DNA from 3 places in the Agromyces mariniharenae genome. Region 2 is predicted to be linked to each of the others. Evidence: predicted binding sites of a transcription regulator. Region 2 holds the regulator's gene; each other region holds the start of a gene.
The links. Region 2 encodes HrcA, which represses chaperone genes, less so after heat shock. Its sites were predicted from a motif close to TTNGCACTCGNNNNNNNCGAGTGCNAA; they were not measured.
Positions count from the first base shown of each region.

Region 1: a site for HrcA is predicted at 1,082-1,108, ahead of groES (co-chaperone GroES). Genes of this name have one in related genera too.
Region 3: a site for HrcA is predicted at 1,021-1,047, ahead of FYC51_RS11415 (Hsp20/alpha crystallin family protein). Genes of this name have one in related genera too.

Region 1 is NZ_VSSB01000001.1:2,624,356-2,626,613, forward strand. It holds gene FYC51_RS12205 (class I SAM-dependent methyltransferase) at 1-1,040, opposite strand, end outside; gene groES (co-chaperone GroES) at 1,202-1,498, shown strand; gene rarD (EamA family transporter RarD) at 1,587-2,258, shown strand, end outside.
Region 2 is NZ_VSSB01000002.1:1,011,595-1,013,852, reverse strand. It holds gene FYC51_RS18030 (DUF4870 domain-containing protein) at 1-241, opposite strand, end outside; gene hrcA (heat-inducible transcriptional repressor HrcA) at 431-1,453, shown strand; gene dnaJ (molecular chaperone DnaJ) at 1,509-2,258, shown strand, end outside.
Region 3 is NZ_VSSB01000001.1:2,476,987-2,479,244, forward strand. It holds gene FYC51_RS11410 (hypothetical protein) at 1-388, opposite strand, end outside; gene FYC51_RS11415 (Hsp20/alpha crystallin family protein) at 512-946, opposite strand; gene FYC51_RS19730 (isochorismatase family protein) at 1,210-1,602, shown strand; tRNA gene FYC51_RS11425 (tRNA-Phe) at 1,838-1,910, opposite strand; tRNA gene FYC51_RS11430 (tRNA-Asp) at 2,004-2,077, opposite strand; tRNA gene FYC51_RS11435 (tRNA-Glu) at 2,111-2,186, opposite strand.

The DNA.
Region 1 (2,258 bases), on a different contig from region 2:
ATGCCGCGCGCCGCCAGCGCCTGCCGCAGCTGCCGCTCGTCGGCGGGGAGGCGGTCGAGCACGCGGAAGCCGCGCGCGAACGGCGTCTCGAACGCGACATCCGCGGTGAGGTACGCGATGCCGTCGCTCAGCATCCACGCGCCGTTCGCGCGGGCGAGGTCGCCGATGAGGCGGGCGCGGATGACGGCGCCGTCGGGCTCGTACAGGTAGTCGCCGAGGGGGCCGGTCGGGGCGTCCTCGCTGTCGGCCGGCGCCGTGAGCTCGGCGGCGCCGTCGTCGCGGATGACGAGCGCCGCGCGGCCGATGCCCGGCCGCGCCACCGCGCCGAGCCACACGGCGAGCTCCACCACGTCGCCGTCGACCGAGACCCATTGCGCCTCGGCTCCGCCGGGGATCACGTCGCGGTCGGTGCCGGGGCCGAGCTTCACGCCCACCGGCAGGCGGTCGGCCAGCCCGAACGCGAAGTCGAGGCTCGGCGAGTAGTCCGCGGCATCCGCGAGCCGACGGGTCGTGCCGCCCGAGGTCCTGCGGCGGGCGGGGTCGAGCCAGGCGCCGCCGATTCCGCCGAGGGCCACGTCCTCGGCGCGCGCGTGCAGCACGCGCGCCTTCGGGAACGGGGTGAGGTTGAAGGTGGCGATGGCGGCCGTCACCTCGTCGGCGTCGGCCGCGGTGACCTCGAGGTCGACCGCCGCGAGCGCGAGGGCGTCGCCGCCGATGCCGCAGCCGAGGTCGGCGACGTGGCCGATGCCGGCGCGGGCGAAGCGACCGGCGTGGAGCGCCGCGACCTTCAACCGCGTGGCCTGCTCGAGCCCGGCCTCGGTGAACAGCATGCGCGTCGCGAACTCGCCGAACTTCGCCTTCGCCCTGGCGCGCAGCTTCGACTGGCTGAGCACCGCGGCCACGAGGCCGGGCGGATGCCCCTGCCGACGGAGCTCGGCGACGGTGCGCACGATGTCCGCCTTCGAGTCCCACTCGGGGAGCTGGTCGAGGAGCCGCAGTCCCTCGGGGGAGAGGAGTTCGACGAGGTCGGCGCGGTCCACCCGGCCACGCTAGCATCGCGCACTGCGGAGTTCCGCAGCGGCTGGCACTCACGTTGCACGAGTGCCAAATCGCGCCTAGACTCGGCTTAGCACTCTCGCAATGAGGCTGCTAATCAGTCTTCGCAAAGACGTCATTCGCCCAAACAGAGAAGGGGTCAACCGTGTCGGTTTCCATCAAGCCGCTCGAGGATCGCATCGTCATCAAGCAGGTCGAGGCAGAGCAGACCACCGCGTCGGGTCTCGTGATCCCCGACACCGCCAAGGAGAAGCCCCAGGAGGGCGAGGTCGTGGCGGTGGGCCCCGGTCGCATCGACGACAACGGCAACCGTGTCCCGCTCGACGTGGCCGTCGGCGACAAGGTCATCTACTCGAAGTACGGCGGCACCGAGGTGAAGTTCGGCGGCGAGGACTTCCTCGTGCTGTCGGCTCGCGACGTGCTCGCGGTCGTCGTCCGCTAGGTCGACACGAACCATCCGAGGCCCGGACGCCCATGCGGCGTCCGGGCCTCGTCGTGTCCGTGGGGAGTGCCGGGCGTAGGCTGAGCTGGTGTCATCCCGCTCCGAGACCGAGACCCCAGCGCCGCCCGCGCACCACGCCTCGGTGAGCCGGTCGGGGCTCGCGTTCGCGATCGCGGCCTACGGCCTCTGGGGCTTCCTCCCCGTCTACTTCATCGCGCTCGAGCCGGCCGGTCCGATCGAGATCGTCGGATGGCGCGTGCTGCTCTCGCTCGTCTTCTGCGTGCTGCTCATCACCGTGACCCGAGCCTGGCGTCCGTTCATGGCGCTCGTGCGCGATCGGCGGGTGCTGTTCACGATGGGGCTCGCGGGCGTGCTCATCTTCGTGAACTGGTCGACGTACGTCTATGCGACGCTCACGAACCAGGTCGTCGAGGCGGCGCTCGGCTACTTCATCAACCCGATCGTCACGGTGTTCCTCGGCGTGCTCGTGCTCCGCGAGCGCCTGAACGCCACCCAGTGGGTCGCCGTGGGCATCTCGATCGTGGCGGTCGTCGTACTCGCCGTCGGCTACGGCCAGCTGCCGTGGATCGCGCTGGTGCTCGCGTTCTCGTTCGGCTTCTACGGGCTCATCAAGAAGCGGGTCGGACCGAAGGTCGACGCGGTGTCGGGCCTCACGCTCGAGACGGCGTGGCTCGCGCCGCTGGCCGTGGCGCAGCTCGTGTTCGTCGCCATGACGAGCGGGCTCACCATGGGCACGGTC
Region 2 (2,258 bases):
TCTGGAAGTTCAGCGCCTCCTTCGCCTCGGTGTTCGTGAACGAGCCGCGGTCCTTGAAGACCAGCCAGATGATGAGCGAGGGCAGGACGCCGAGGACGCCGCCCAGGTGGGCGAACGAGCCCCACTGCACGTCCTGCTCGGGCGTGAGCGGCACGACGCCGGTGGGGGACGACGAGGCCGGCTGCTGCGGCGGGGGCGGCGGGACGTTCGGGTCGGGGGTCTGCGAGTTGGGGTCGGTCATTGCGTGCCTTTCGGGGGTTCTGGGGTGAACCGCGGGCTGCGAGCAGGGTGGATCGCAGCCGGGGTGACTCGCGGGGTACGGCTACGGTATCGCCGAGGTCGTCGGGTGGCAACGGCCGGGTCGCGGCATGTCGCGATAGGATTGGCACTCAGGAAGAACGAGTGCTAAGCGGTGAGGGAAGCGAGGAACATGGTCTCCGAACGCGGTCTCGAGGTGCTCCGCGCCATCGTGCAGGACTACGTCGCGTCGCGCGAGCCGGTGGGCTCGAAGACCATCGTCGAACGCCATGCGTTCGGCGTCTCCGCGGCGACGATCCGCAACGACATGGCCCTCCTCGAGGAGGAGGAGCTCATCGCGGCGCCGCACACGTCGTCGGGTCGCATCCCGACCGACAAGGGCTACCGCGTCTTCGTCGACCAGCTCACCGACGTCCGGCCGCTCACGCGGGCGCAGCGACAGGCGATCGAGACCTTCCTCGGCGAGTCGAGCGACCTCGACGAGCTCCTCGCGCGCACCGTGCGGCTCATCGCGTCGCTGACCAAGCAGCTCGCCGTCGTGCAGTACCCGAGCTTCGGCAGCGCCCGCGTGCGCCACGTCGAGCTCGTCTCGCTGGCGCCCGCGCGCGTGCTGTGCATCCTCATCGCGGACTCGGGCCAGGTCGAGCAGCGGCTCGTCGAGCTCGAGCAGCCCGTCGACGAGGAGACGCTCGCCGGGCTGCGCGTGCGACTCAACGAGATCGCCGGCGGTCGCACGATGGCGGATGCCGCGGTGGCGCTGTCGGGCGAGATCCCCGGCACCGACCGCCGTCACGCGCTCGTCCTGCACACCCTCGCCCTGACCCTCGCCGAGCAGGCGCGGGCCCAGCGCAGCGACCGGCTCGTCGTGGCCGGCGCCGCGAACCTCGTGCGCACCGAGCAGGACTTCGCCGGGTCGATCCTCGACGTGATCGAGGCGATCGAGGAGCAGGTCGTGCTGCTGAAGCTCTTCGGAGAGATGTCGGGCGACGAGCACGCCGTGGCCGTGCGCATCGGTCGCGAGAACGCCTCGTTCGGCCTCGGCGAGACCTCCATCGTCTCGAGCGCGTTCGAGATCCCCGGCCGCGACGTGTCGCGCCTCGGCGTCGTGGGCCCCACGCGCATGGACTACACCACCAGCATGGCGGCCGTGCGAGCCGTCGCCCGCTACCTCTCCCGCACCCTCGGCGAGAGTTGACTCCCGCTGCCGACCCACCCGCTCGGCATCCGGCAATCGAAAGGACACGCCCTCCGTGGCAGACCACTACGAGGTCCTCGGCGTCGCACGCGACGCCACCCCCGACGAGATCAAGAAGGCCTATCGACGCCTCGCACGCGAACTCCACCCCGACGTCAACCCGGGCGCCGAGGCATCCGAGCGCTTCAAGCAGGTCACGCACGCGTACGACGTGCTCTCCGACCCGAAACAGCGCCAGCAGTACGACCTGGGCGGCCGCGGCGGCGGGTTCGGCGACCAGGGGTTCGGCGGGTTCGGCGACATCTTCGAGACCTTCTTCGGCGCCGGGCAGCAGACCCGCGGACCCCGCTCCCGGCGCGAGCGCGGCCAGGACGCGCTCATCCGCGTCGAGGTGGGCCTCGACGAGGTGATCTTCGGCACGCACCGCGACATCGAGGTGGACACGGCCGTCACGTGCGAGACCTGCCACGGCTCGTGCTGCCAGCCGGGCACCGCCCCGGTCACCTGCGACATCTGCCATGGCACGGGCTCGATCCAGCGCTCGGTGCGCTCGCTGCTCGGCAACGTCATGACCTCGAGCCCGTGCGGCACGTGCCGCGGCTACGGCACGATCATCGCCACGCCGTGCGTCACCTGCCAGGGCCAGGGGCGCGTGCGCGCACGTCGCACGGTGCCGGTCGACATCCCAGCGGGCGTCGACACGGGCGTGCGGCTGCAGATGCCGGGCTCGGGCGAGGCCGGTCCGGCGGGCGGCCCGAACGGCGACCTCTACCTCGAGATCAAGGTGAAGAACCACGACGTGTTC
Region 3 (2,258 bases), on a different contig from region 2:
AGATGAAGTCCTCGGCATGGGCGACTGCCTTCTTGAACGAGTCGTTGCGGAGTGCGATCGAACCTTCGCCGAGCAGCGTGTCGCTGGCCGGATCCTCGACATAGCCGGTCAGTCCGGCTGGTCGCAGTACCCAGATGCCTCCGTGTGGCGGGAGGTAGAAGACGGCGAACGAGCGCGCGGATGGGTCGTTCTCCCAGACGGGAACGACCGCGACCGCGGCTCCGGTGTCGACATTGATCCATTGGGCTCGCGGTCTGGGCTGGTCCTTGTCGTAGACGCTCGGATCGAGGAACGGTGCCGTGCCGGATCCCCACTTCTCTTCGAACCGCTCGTGGAAGATGGGGAAGAGGGTCCGGTCATAACGCCGCCACCCGTCGTGAGCTTGCATCTCTCTCATCTCCTCGACGTGATCGGGCCGCGAGTCAGCCGGCTGGTGACTCGGGCGAACGGAGCGTGCGAGAGGCCGCTCCGCCGAACGGCGAAGCGGCTCTTCGTTCGTGACGGCGGTTGCTCAGCTCGACGACGCCGAGATCTCGCGCTCGGAGTTCGGCGCGCTCTGCACCTCGACCTTGCGCGGCTTGGCACGCTCGCTCACCGGGATGACGACGCTCAGCACGCCGTTGTCGTAGTGGGCGCTGATCGCGGCGGTGTCGAGCCCGTCGCCGAGCGTGAGCTGGCGAAGGAACGAACCGCTGGGGCGCTCGTGCGCGAGCCACTGCACGTCGCTGTCGGAGCGCAGCGTGCGCTCCGCCCGGATCGTGAGCAGCTGCCCGTCGACGTCGACGTCGATCGAGCCGGGGTCCACGCCCGGCAGGTCGGCCGAGAGCACGTAGTGGTCGCCGTCGCGGTGCAGGTCGATGGGCATCACGCGAGGTCCCTGCCTCGAGTCGAGCATGCCCGCAGCGAGGCGGTCGAGCTCACGGAACGGGTCCCAGTACATGGCCATGGCTTGCTCCTCCCTGATGTCGGCCGTTCGGCCGGTTCCAAGAGTTGAGTCGATGTCGCTCAACCACGCTCAGATTAGCACTCTCGGTCAGAGAGTGCCAAGGGGAAACACAGTCGTCGATCACTTGCAGGTGCTGAGAATTTTGCGAGGTCAGGCGTCTCGTCGACGCGCTCGGCCCACATGACAGTCCTTCGATCGCCCGCTCCGGCTGCGGTGACGCTCCCATATCGGCGAGACCGGGAGAATGCAACAGCTCGAGGCATATGACGGGGTCCGAGCTTGAGCCTGCTTCCGTTCGCTACCCTCTCGCGGAGAGTTCGAGCAGAAATGAGCATCAAGATGACACTCCCCTCGGCGGCCGATGCGGCGCTCTCCGATGGGCGGTCCCGACAGGACTCCTCGGTCGTTCTCGCGGTCGACATCGGCGGCACGAAAGCCGGGGCATCACGCGCCTCGTGCTCGGGGGTGTCGCGACGAGCATCGGCGTCGAATCGACCGCCCGCGAGGCACACGACCTGGGCTACGAACTCGTCATCGCCTCCGATGCCGTGATCGATCTTCGACCCGAGACGCACCAGAACAGCCTCGAGCGCATCTTCCCGATGCTCGCGAAGGTCGCCACGACCACCGAGATCCTCGCCGCGATCGACGGCTGAGTCGCCACCACGGAGACCTGGTGACTGCTCAGCGCCTCTGCCGGAAGCCGAGGGGCCGGCGTCCAAGCCGGACTCCGGCCCTCCGCCGGTTCCTGAGGCGCTCGGGGAAACGGCCGCGACGCAGGCATTCGATCAACTGGGCACCGGGGCAATTGTGGGCAAACGATGCGAATGCATGCGACTCAAATAGACCGCACAAACAAGGAAACCCCCGGATGACCGGGGGTTTTCGATGTGGCTCCGACCGGCATCGATCCGGTGACCTTTCGATTTTCAGTCGAACGCTCTACCAACTGAGCTACAGAGCCTCGGGGCATCCGCTGACCTGGATGACCAGGTCAACACCACCTCGATAAGGAGAAAGCCCCTTCTCTCGAAAGGGAAAGGGCTTGTCGCCTGAGCGACCCTGACGGGACTTGAACCCGCGACCTCCGCCGTGACAGGGCGGCACGCTAACCAACTGCGCCACAGGGCCTCGTAAAGAAGCTGTTCAATTGTAATGCCTTCGTGGTGACCCCAACGGGATTCGAACCCGTGCTGCCGCCGTGAAAGGGCGGTGTCCTAGGCCACTAAACGATGGGGCCGGGTGGCCTTGCTTTGGGGCATGACCGCCGACAAGCAAGCATACGTGCCAACGCGCGCGAGCGCAAAACGAG